2 regions of the Desulfurispora sp. genome follow, and region 2 is predicted to be linked to the other one. Evidence: riboswitches for the same ligand, from Rfam matches in the RefSeq annotation. Region 2 holds a riboswitch; the other holds the start of a gene.
The links. A riboswitch is a leader RNA that binds a small molecule or an ion and turns the genes downstream of it on or off. The one in region 2 is predicted to bind cyclic di-GMP.

Region 1 (5,147 bases), on a different contig from region 2:
CTTTAACGTAATGAGGGACTGTCTTCTCTGGGAGATCCTGGAATTATTCCGGGGGCTTCCAGGTGCAAGTGCGATTAGCGCTCAGCAGGTGGTGTTTTATGATTGGATTACATGTCATCCATCCAGATTATCACAGTTATATAATAACCAAATCCTGATTGATAACCTGTATAAGAATAGCCAATGCTTTCCCTGATTTGACGATTCACTGCATCACGGATGGCGCTATCGGGGAAGTTACTGATAGTAACGGCAGTGCACAGGGTATTGTTTACTGAATGGGGGTTGTTGTTGGCGTCATAAACTGTCCCACTTATAGGTGCCTTCCAGTAGCTATAATTGCCACCCCAGGGTGTATTGGCAGGCAGCTTTTCTAAATAAGGTCCGTTCCAGTTGCTGTTTCCCGACGGTGGGGAAATAAAATAGCCCATTCCATTGGTGCCCGCTGCGGTAGGCCAATCGCCGGTATCGGCATAATAACTGTAGCCAGCAGTTTTGATAGCTTTTAAGTCAGCTATTACCCGGGCGATTTTGCCCTTTTCCACCGCCCTAAACGCATTGGGGGCGATGATGGCGGCCAGCACGCCGATGATGGCGATGGCCACCAGCAGTTCCACCAGGGTGAAAGCGGGGCGAAAGTTATTCCTGTTTAGTTTTAAAAAGAGCTGCTTAAGAATAAGTTGAAGCATTAAAAAATACCCCTTTGCCACTGCTGCAGAGAATAGCCCTTTTTGTAAGGGCCGCCAGCAAAGAGTGCTATCAGTTGCTGTAAGCCACACAGTAATAAGCGGTGTGCTGGGGCCAGCTGGTAGTTGGGCGGTAACGGAACATGCCTTTTGTCAGATCGCCGTCGTCCAGAGCGGTGTCAATATTTTTCATAATGGCGGAAATCTGGGCGTCAGTAAAGCCGGAGCCGCCGAAGTTCAGCTCAATGCAGGGGTCGGCCACGCCGTCATTGTTGAAGTCCAGAGGGGTGGAGCCGTAGGTGTAAACGCCCTGCCACTGGTAGGTGCCACCGTGGTTGCCCGCCCAGTACTGGGCCTGGGGCCATTTTTCCAGATAGGGGCCGTTCCAGCCGGCGGGGTTCCAGACATTGCCGTTCCAGCTGGCAGGATCGCCGGGCGGGTCATAGGACATGGTGACCGATTGCTGCAAAAAAAAGATCCCCCGCTTGCCCGGTGCAGAAGGACCGGCGCCCGCCACATCATCATCATTGGGCGGAAAAACGCCCGTGTCGGCGTAGTAAGCCAGAGCCGCCCCCTTGATGGCCTTCAAGTCGGCCACACTGCGGCTGATCTTGGACTTTTCCACCGCCCGGAAAACATTGGGCGTCACAATAGCGGCCAGTACGCCAATGATGGCGATGACTACTAAAAGCTCCACCAGAGTGAAGGCGGGGCGGCGGGGCTTTTGTTTGGAGCAAAGCTGTTCGAGTAGGATTTGTAGCATCAACGAATACCCCTTTACGGGAGATGTTGTTCCGGCTGGCGGTATTTTTGACGCAGAGGCCGGGGCCCTTGCGTGAGGATAATTTAAGGTGTTAAAGGTGATGGCTATTATTGCTGGATAATAGTTCTTTTATCACTGCTAATTTGTAGCTGACATATAGATATCGCTGGCATTTTGTGTAATAACTGAAGCAGTAGATTAAACCGCTCATAATTGCTGATAAAATAGTAATCATTACCCAGATCCAAATCATCTGTTTTGCAAAAAAGGTGGTAAATTGCTTGTAGAACGTGGTAAATTCATGCGCAGGCTGCTTGGTGGTAGTCAAAAAAGCTGAAATAAAAGAACTGGCCAGACTGTACATTTCGGTCATAAACGGAGCCAGAAAAGTGACTATTGATATAATTAATGGTACCACTACCAAGAAGGCCAGGGAATAACCAAACTTATTCTCTTCATTGGCCATTTTTTGAACCTGTAGACTTTCTTTTAAAATCTGCAGGGACTCCCTGTCCAGGGAAGATAGCTCTTTTTTAATGCTTTCCCGGATGCTTTTGTAGTGGCAAAATGCCCTTTGCTGGTCTTTGTGAATGCTGGAATCGATACAGTTTCTCAAACAGCTGAGCAACATGGCAGATGCCTCCCGGCTGGCTGTCGGAGGGTGGTGAAAAGGGTGTTTGTTGAGACCTGGCAGCCCGGTGGGGCTGCCAGGAGGGGGTATTTTATTGCTCAGAGATTATCAGGTAGACATTATTGTCATAAGAGGAATTATATCTAACTGTTCCACTATCATTGTCTGCTGTTCCTCCGTCCAAATCAGCTTCTAAACGGTCGCGGGCAGAAGCGGGAACAGATGTAAGTATAATATACTTGTCGTCGGTATCAATTCCTAAGCTAGCAATTGCAGAAGCATTTGCTGCATAATTGTATATTCCGCCCCAGGGGTTTTTGTTAGGCCATCTCTCAAGATAAGGACCATTCCAACCGGTAGGTGCGCTAGTGCCATCTACAAGTTTCGGATCATTTCCAGCTGTGCTAGGGGTGGCGGGCCATTGGCCTGTATCGGTATAATAGTTTAATGCTGCCGCCTTAATTGCTTTGTAATCTGCTTCTGCTCTTGCTACCTTGCCCTTCTCAATCGCCTTAAACGCATTGGGGGCGATGATGGCGGCCAGGATGCCGATGATGGCGATGACCACCAGCAGTTCTACCAGGGTGAAGCCCCGGCGCCGCTTTTGGGTGAGCTTTTTCCACATGGGGTTTTGCCTCCTTGTCAGTGTGTTTTGGGGGGCAGTCCGTGGTGCGGGCTGCCGCTGAGCGGGTTTTATACGAAAAATACTGGTTTTAGAAAATTGGTTTTCTGTCAGCAAGCTAGCTAGAAAGATGCGTGTTAGCTGCGCATAGTAACACGGAACGTGCACATACGCCAGGCAGCGCCTGCCTTTGTCCAGCAGCATGGCCGGACGTGTTAAGTAAAACATGTCTTTGCCCGGCGGTGTTTGTTCCTTTTGTTCACCTCCCTCAAAATAACACAACGGGCCGCCGGAAAGTACCCGGCGGCCCGGCGACCATGGCATGAAAGCTTTAGGCCCGTGGCTTTGCGCCTGCGCCCTTTCGAGCGCAGTTGCCCCACATGGGTAAGTGGTGACAGTATTTTACTACTCGGTTAATTAAATTATATTGACAAACAGCGGCGGGCGCAATAGGCCCGCCGTTGTTGTAGTGATTAAATCTTTGAAAACAAATGTTTAACTTTTTTAAACATAGCCTTCCCCAATTGCCGCCGGTGCCGCACCTGCGGCATACAGGCCAGGATGATATTAAAGCCTGCCCGCCAGCTCGCTCAGCCCCAGCCCGGCCAGTTTGTTTGTGCCCGGCCGGCCGCTGCCGTCCCAGCCGCGCAGCGCGTAATACTCCACCAGGGCGGCAGTCAGATCCACAGCCTGCCCGGCGGCACCGCCATCGGCGTAGGCCTGGCTCAAAATGCGGGGCAGGCGGTCGTCGGCCGCCGTGACTCCCCAGTGGTTGTTCAAAAGCCGCTTTAAGTTGAAGCTGCGTTCGCCCACCCGGAGCAAATCCTCCGCCGTCCAGGGCTGGCCGGTCAAAAGCCCCAGCAGGCCGGCCGTGGCATCCACGGGCAGGGAGGCGAAGACGCAGCGCAAAAGGGCGTTGTCCAGCTCCCGGATGTCCTGCAGCCGGATTACCGCCTCTACCCGGCCGCTCAAAGAATGGCGCGGCCCGGGCACAAGGCCGGTTTTTTCATCGGTGTACAGGCCCAGGTCCACCAGGTAAAAGTCGCCCCGCAGGTGGCAGGCACCGCGCGGCCCGGTGGCGTAGGAGAGGGCCTGGCCGGCAAAGGCGCGGGGGTCGTGCATGGGCATCTCCATGCCCTTGACCTGGGCGGCCAGTTCCGGGTCCACGCCCAGGGCGGCGGCCATGGCCCTGGTGCCCTGGCCCAGCAGCTGGCCGCAGTCCCGCCGGTAGGCCATGTCCTCCACCAGTTGCTTCATTACCACGGTGTCACCCCAGGGGATGGCCCGCCCAAAGCGCTCGGCCGGCACCAGTCCTTCCCCCTGCAGGTACATGGCAAAGGCGATGCTGGCCCCGGCCGAGATGGTGTCCAGCCCCAGCTGGTTGCACAGGTGGTTGATTTCCACCACGCTGGCCAGGTCGTAGTTGTCGCAGAGCGGCCCGAAGGCCACTGCGGTCTCGTATTCTGGCCCGTCTACGGTAATGGTCTGCCCGTCCCGTTCATGCTTCAGGCGCCGGCCGCAGGCGGTCTGGCAGCCGAAACAGGCGCTGTTTTTCACCACAAAATCTTCCCGCAGCTTTTTACCGGTGACCTTTTCGGCCGGGAAAAGCCCCGCCGTGTAATAGCGGGCCGGCACATCGCCGAAATAAAAGCCCACATCCAGATAGCCCAGCGTGCCGTAGTGGCGCAGCGTGCCCGTGGCCTCCTGCACCTGGGCGGCGGCAAACTCGCTGACCATCTTGAAGGTGCTCTGGTCGGCGTAGGTGACCTTTTCCTGCCCTTCGGCCACCACGGCCTTTAAATTCTTGGCCCCCATCACGGCACCCAGGCCGCCGCGCCCGGCCGCCCGCCCGGCGTCGTTTAATACCGCGGCCAGGGGCACCAGATTTTCCCCGGCCGGGCCGATGCAGGCCACACTGGCCCGGGGGAGCTGCGCTTTCAGCGCCTGCTGGGTGGCGTAGCTGTCCAGGCCCCACAGGTTGCCGGCCGGGTGGATGCTCACGCTGCCGTTGGTAGCGTGCAGGTATACCGGTTCGGCGGCCCGGCCCGTGATCACCAGCCCGTCCAGGCCGGCCATCTTCAGGCGCACGCCGAAAACGCCGCCCGAGGTAGCCTCGCCCCAGATGCCGGTGAGAGGCGAGCGGGCGCACACGGCAAAGCGCGAGGTGGAAGGGGCCACTGTGCCCACCAGCGGCCCGGTCATGAAAATGAGCGGGTTTTCCGGCGCCAGCGGTGCAGCATCCAGTGCGCCCAGTTCCACAAAAAGGCGGGCGGCCAGGGCGCTGCCGCCCAGATAATTGCGGGCCAGGGCCGGGTCCAGCTCCCGGATTTCCACCTGCTGGCGGCTCAAGTCCACATAAGCAATTTTGCCCATATATCCGTGCATTTTTCAGGCCCCCCTTTAAAAGTCTACCGGCAGCCCGTCGTAGGCGTACTGGAACAGGCG
Region 2 (5,147 bases):
ATCGGTACTTATTTCCTGGCCAGCAACATTTTCGCCGACACCAGCAAATTCGGCGGTGTGGCCTTTGGCGTGTTCCTGGCCGTGGTCTCCGGTCTGATTGTTAACGTGGCGGTTGGTTATCTTACTGAATATTACACCTCCAACAACAAGCCGCCGGCCATCAAAATTGCCGAGGCTTCCAAGTCCGGTCCGGCCACCAACGTGATCCACGGTCTGGCCGTGGGTATGGAATCGGTATTCATTCCCATGCTGGTTTTTGCCGGGGCTATTTACTTCGCCTTCTGGGCGGTTTCCTCCTATGCTCCGGCCGATAAAGGCGCGCTCTGGGCCATTTACGGTATTGCCATGGCGGCCATGGGCATGCTCTCTACTGCCGGCATGGTGGTGGCCATGGACTCCTTCGGCCCGGTGGCTGACAACGCGGGCGGTATTGCTGAAATGGCCGAACTGCCCAAGGAAGTGCGGGAGAAAACCGACAAACTGGACGCTGTGGGCAACACCACTGCGGCCATCGCCAAGGGCTTTGCCATTGGTTCCGCCGCCCTGACCGCGCTGGCCCTGTTCAGCGCCTATGTGGATGGCGTCAAGCACAAGTTTGGTTTGGAAGAGTTTGTGGTTAACCTGACCGAACCCATGGTGCTGGTGGGTGTGTTCATTGGCGGCGCCGTACCCTTCCTGGTGGGTGCCCGCACCATGCGCGCCGTGGGCGAAGCCGCCTTCGATATGGTGGCCGAGGTGCGCCGCCAGTTCCGGGAAATCCCCGGCATTATGGAAGGCACCGGCAAGCCCGACTACGCCCGCTGCGTGGACATTGCTACCCGCGCGGCCATTGGCAAGATGATCTTCCCCGGTATCGTAGCTGTGGTAGTGCCCATTCTGGTGGGCTTCGGTCTGGGTGCCAAGGCGCTGGCTGGTTTCCTGGGCGGCCTGACCACCGTGGGTGTGCTGCTGGCCCTCTTCCTGGCCAACGCTGGCGGCGCCTGGGACAACGCCAAGAAATACATCGAGGCCGGCAATCTGGGCGGCAAGAAGAGCGATCCGCACAAGGCGGCGGTTATTGGCGACACCGTGGGCGACCCCTGCAAGGATACTTCCGGCCCGGCCATGAACCCGCTGATCAAGGTGGCCGGCACCATCTCCCTGATCCTTGGTCCCCTGCTCACCAGACTTTAATTGACCAGGCGGCTTTCCGCTGTTTAGTCCAGACAAAAAGTGAGAAAACAGGCAAACAACACCCTTGTAAAACCGGGCTGTTGCCAGACAGGGCAACAGCCCGGTTTTTTTAACCAGCAGTACAGCCTGGTATGCTGCTGCATTTCCCCGCGGGAAAGAGAGCGGGCTGCAGGCTCCGGCGACGGGACGGAGTAAAAGCAAAAACCCCCGCCAAACTGGCAGAGGTTATTGTTGTGAAGAACCGTTATTCACCAGCTGCAGACAACCCCGGGCGACGGTGAGCTGGTTTTCCATAAACTGCCGTACCTTCTGGCGCGTGGCCGGATCCATCTGCTGAAAACTGGCCGTTCCGGCCACACTGCTGATCAGGTAATCCACCTCGGTGGCATTATAACCGGTGGCAATCAATTGCCGGCGCAGTTCCACTAACTGGTTGGTGCCGGTATCGGCTTGCTGCTGGCTGGCGGGTTTTTCCCAGCGCACACTGGCCCGCAAAGCTTCCTCCCTCAAGCGTCATTTTGCCTCCCCTGCTGCTCTCCACAGGTTATTGCGCAACGGCAGCCCGGCTGCCCTGACAGAGCGTGTTTTAGGCCCGTGGCTTTGCGTCATCACCTTTCGGTGATTTTGCCTCTGGCGGAGCGCAAGATTTTAAGTATAAATTCTCCAAATTTGTCGGTATACCTGCCGTTTTCGGAAAAAATTTGCCGCGGCATATCAGCCCGGGTTGCTACATATATCTTCCATAAAAAAACCGATACGGGGGATGGCCATTGTACAGCGACAATTTGCTGGAGCAGGTCAGCGCTTTGCGGGAATTCTGGCCGGATTTGTCCGGGCCGGCCCTGTACCTGTGCGGACCGGTGGGGAGCGGCAAAAGCACCCTGGGCAATTTACTGCTGGGAGAAGATATTTTACCCGCAGGTTTCAGCCCCCGGGGGCACGGCCAGGTGATCTGCCGGTACGGTCCGCAGTTCCGGGCAGTGCTCCAAAAAGGCCGGCGCGAAATGGAAATCAGCACAGGGACCGGGTTGACACTGGCCCTGCGCCGCTGGTTTGACCGGCAGGATGTGCTGCAGATCTGGCATCCGGCTGCTTTACTCCAATTGTGCCATCTGGTGGAAGCAGGCAGCTGCCTGCCGGATGAAAACAGCAAACCAGTGCTGTCCGCTGTACCTTCCCCTCTGGTGGTGCTGGTGCTGCACGCCCGCGGGCCGGATTGGCCGGAGGTGGAGCAAATATGCCGCTGGCAGCAGGCGGTAGGGCCGGCAGCGCCGGAACTGCTGGTGCTGGTGAACACGCAGGCGGGAGGCGACCGGCAGAGCGGACTGGCGGCTGCCCGGGAAATGCTGGGCCGCCGGCCGGTGGGCCGCTGCCGGATGGTGGCGCTGGATTTGCACGATCCGCAGGAGGCAGGTGAACTGGTTGGCTATGTTCAGGGAGCCCTGGTGAAAGCGCTGCTGCTGCGCCTGGAAAAAGAGTGTTTGGAGCGCGACCGGCAGCTGGCGCGGCGCTGGCACCAGCTAAGCAGTCGGGCGGCCGGCGTGGCCGGCTGGTCCGGGTGGGCGGAGCTGTGGCAGGAAGCACGACGCATCAGGGAAGCTGCCGCGCTCATCCAACACTGCCGGCGGCAGGCTGGCAATTGGCAGGAGCGCCTGCTGCAGCGCTGCGGTTCAGACAGCGCTGCCCGCCGTCAATACAGGTTCTGGTGGGGGGAAAAACCGGGTGATGCCAGTAACAAAGCGCGGCCGCTTTCGCTCAGGCGGCCGGGCGATCCATACCGGGTGCTGTTGCTGGGGCCTTTTTCCAGCGGGAAGAGCTCTTTTATCAACGCTCTGCTGGGGAAGCAGCTCCTACCGGTGGAGGATCGCTCCACCACCCTCTGTCCGGTGGAAGTGCGCAGCGGTTCGGAATGGCAGGTACGCCTGGCCTTGCGGCAGGCGGTGAGCTTTGAGATTGCCCGGATGGGGCTGGCGGGCGGGGAAATTTACCGTCCGGCGCTGCGGGCATTATCCGACCTGCTGGCCGAACCCGCTCTGGAAGCCTGCTGGGGCGGCTTTGCGCTGCGCTACGGCAGCCGGGTGGAAACCTGGCCGGCCTACCGCCTGGCGGCTTTGCGCGCCAGTCTGGCCGGACTTGCCGGGGCGGCGCAGCGGCCGGGCCGGCTCAGTGTGGCCGGCGTTCCTCATGAGGTGACACTGTATGTCCGGCCCGGAGCAGCAGATTTGCTGGCGGGCGGCCTTGACCCCGGTACGGGGTGGGGCAGGCTGGTGAGCCGGCCGCTGGGCTGGCTGATGGAAAAGGTGGAAATAGTGGTGCCCGCAGCCTGGCCGGACAATCTGGTGCTGGTGGACACCCCCGGGCTGGATGGGCCCGAGCAGGTGGGGCCGGGGAGTGTAACCGGGCAGTTGCCTACCTGGCTGGCAGCGGCAAATTGCTGTCTGCTTTTTGTTTCCGCCCGCCAGGTACTGGCCGGCCGGCTGCCATCATTGTGGCGCATTCTGGAATCCAGGGAACTGACCGGGATGAACTGCCACTATGTCCTGACCTTTGCCGATCTGTTGGGTCCGCGCGAACTGGAGCGGGCGGCGGCCCACCTGCGTTACCAACTGCCGCTGCAGCGGTATGCAGCAGGGCGACCCCGCATTTTTATCATTTCCACCGCCCGGCCGCAGGCCGCCGCGCCGGACGGAATCAACGCCTTGCGCCGCTGGTTGTTTGGGCGGGCCGCCGGACAGGGAGGTGAGGATGTTGGAACAGGCCCGGTTGATTGACGAGTCCGTAAAATGGCTGATGCGGGAAATCAGCCAGTATACCGGTCGGGAAATGAAAAAAGAGCTGGAGCGGGAACTGGTGCAGCGGCTGATGGCGGCCTGGCAGGAACAACAGCAGGCGCTGAGCCTGCGTTACCTGTACATGATCAAAAAAGCTCTGGAGGGATGAACATGGCCGCTCATGAGGAGCAAATGCAAAAAATGTTGCGGGAGATCATTCAAGGAGCAAGGCAGAAGTTTACCGAGCCGCTCATGCAGGAGCAGAAAAATCTGCAGCGCCTGTGGCAGAGCGAACAGGTTCGCCAGCAGGAGCAGTTCCAGGAAATACTGAGCCGCCTGCAGCGCCTGGAGGAAAAAATACAGCAAATGCCCGGCCAGCTGCTGGCCGCACTGCGCGATGCCATCAGCCAGGCCGGTTCCTGAGCGCACGGGATGTCCGGGGCGGACACGGCAGAGCGATGCTTATGGGGATATGACCGGTCGGCGGACTGATCCCGGCCGCAGCAGGGAGGTGGTGAACTTGTCCGGGGAAAACTGGCGGCGGGAAGCGCAGGAACTGGCCCGCACCATAGAGCAGAGCTTGCTGGCGCCGGCCCGGCAAAAAATGGCCGGTCTGGAAGACAGGCTGGAGCAGGCCGACCGGCTCTGCCAGGAAAGCCGGGCCATGCTGTGGGAACAGGTGCACCGGCTGGAGAGAAAGGTACAGCGCTGGCAGACGGTTAGCGCGGTGGGACTGGTGCTGGTTTTGCTGGCTCTCCTGGGGCTGGGCTGGCGGTTGCTCCATAGCGGCTAACCATGCAGGGTGACCAGTCCCAGGATCAGCTCCAGCAGGATCAGGAAAACTATGGTCAGCTCCAGCAGGGTGGAGTGCCAGGTGGTCAGCTCATCGCTGAGCATGGCGTAGCTCTGCTGGATCAGGGAAATTTTACGGTCGATGCTGGCCGCCCAGCTGTGGGTGCGGAAAATGCTCAAAGCGGCGCTGTACACGCGGGCGTAAAAGATGTCCTCGGTAACCTTGAGCGAGTTGTGAATCTTTTCGTGAATGTCGCTGATGTCCACCACCAGCTCCATCAGTCGATTCATGATTTTGCGATAACGACGGCGCCGTCCAAACCCGGAAAAGTGTTCGGCATCTTCAATCTCCTGGTACATGCGGTCCATTTCCCGGCTGAGCAGGTTGTCGTAGTAGCGCAGTTCCAACAG

Region 1: it holds a riboswitch for cyclic di-GMP, as region 2 does, so the genes downstream of both, ACUVTU_RS12330 (prepilin-type N-terminal cleavage/methylation domain-containing protein) here and ACUVTU_RS01810 (hypothetical protein) in region 2, are expected to answer to the same signal.

The regions. Positions count from the first base shown of each region.
Region 1 is NZ_JBRAJI010000060.1:3,582-8,728, reverse strand. Features, by position in the region: gene ACUVTU_RS12345 (type II secretion system protein GspG) at 108-689, opposite strand; gene ACUVTU_RS12340 (type II secretion system protein) at 760-1,449, opposite strand; gene ACUVTU_RS12335 (hypothetical protein) at 1,541-2,080, opposite strand; gene ACUVTU_RS12330 (prepilin-type N-terminal cleavage/methylation domain-containing protein) at 2,172-2,705, opposite strand; cyclic di-GMP riboswitch class I at 3,002-3,088, opposite strand; gene ACUVTU_RS12325 (aldehyde ferredoxin oxidoreductase family protein) at 3,270-5,087, opposite strand; gene ACUVTU_RS12320 (iron-containing alcohol dehydrogenase) at 5,103-5,147, opposite strand, start outside.
Region 2 is NZ_JBRAJI010000004.1:9,417-14,563, reverse strand. Features, by position in the region: gene ACUVTU_RS01815 (sodium-translocating pyrophosphatase) at 1-1,173, shown strand, start outside; gene ACUVTU_RS01810 (hypothetical protein) at 1,399-1,683, opposite strand; cyclic di-GMP riboswitch class I at 1,727-1,812, opposite strand; gene ACUVTU_RS01805 (dynamin family protein) at 1,944-3,944, shown strand; gene ACUVTU_RS01800 (hypothetical protein) at 3,919-4,113, shown strand; gene ACUVTU_RS01795 (hypothetical protein) at 4,116-4,367, shown strand; gene ACUVTU_RS01790 (hypothetical protein) at 4,465-4,737, shown strand; gene ACUVTU_RS01785 (hypothetical protein) at 4,734-5,147, opposite strand, start outside.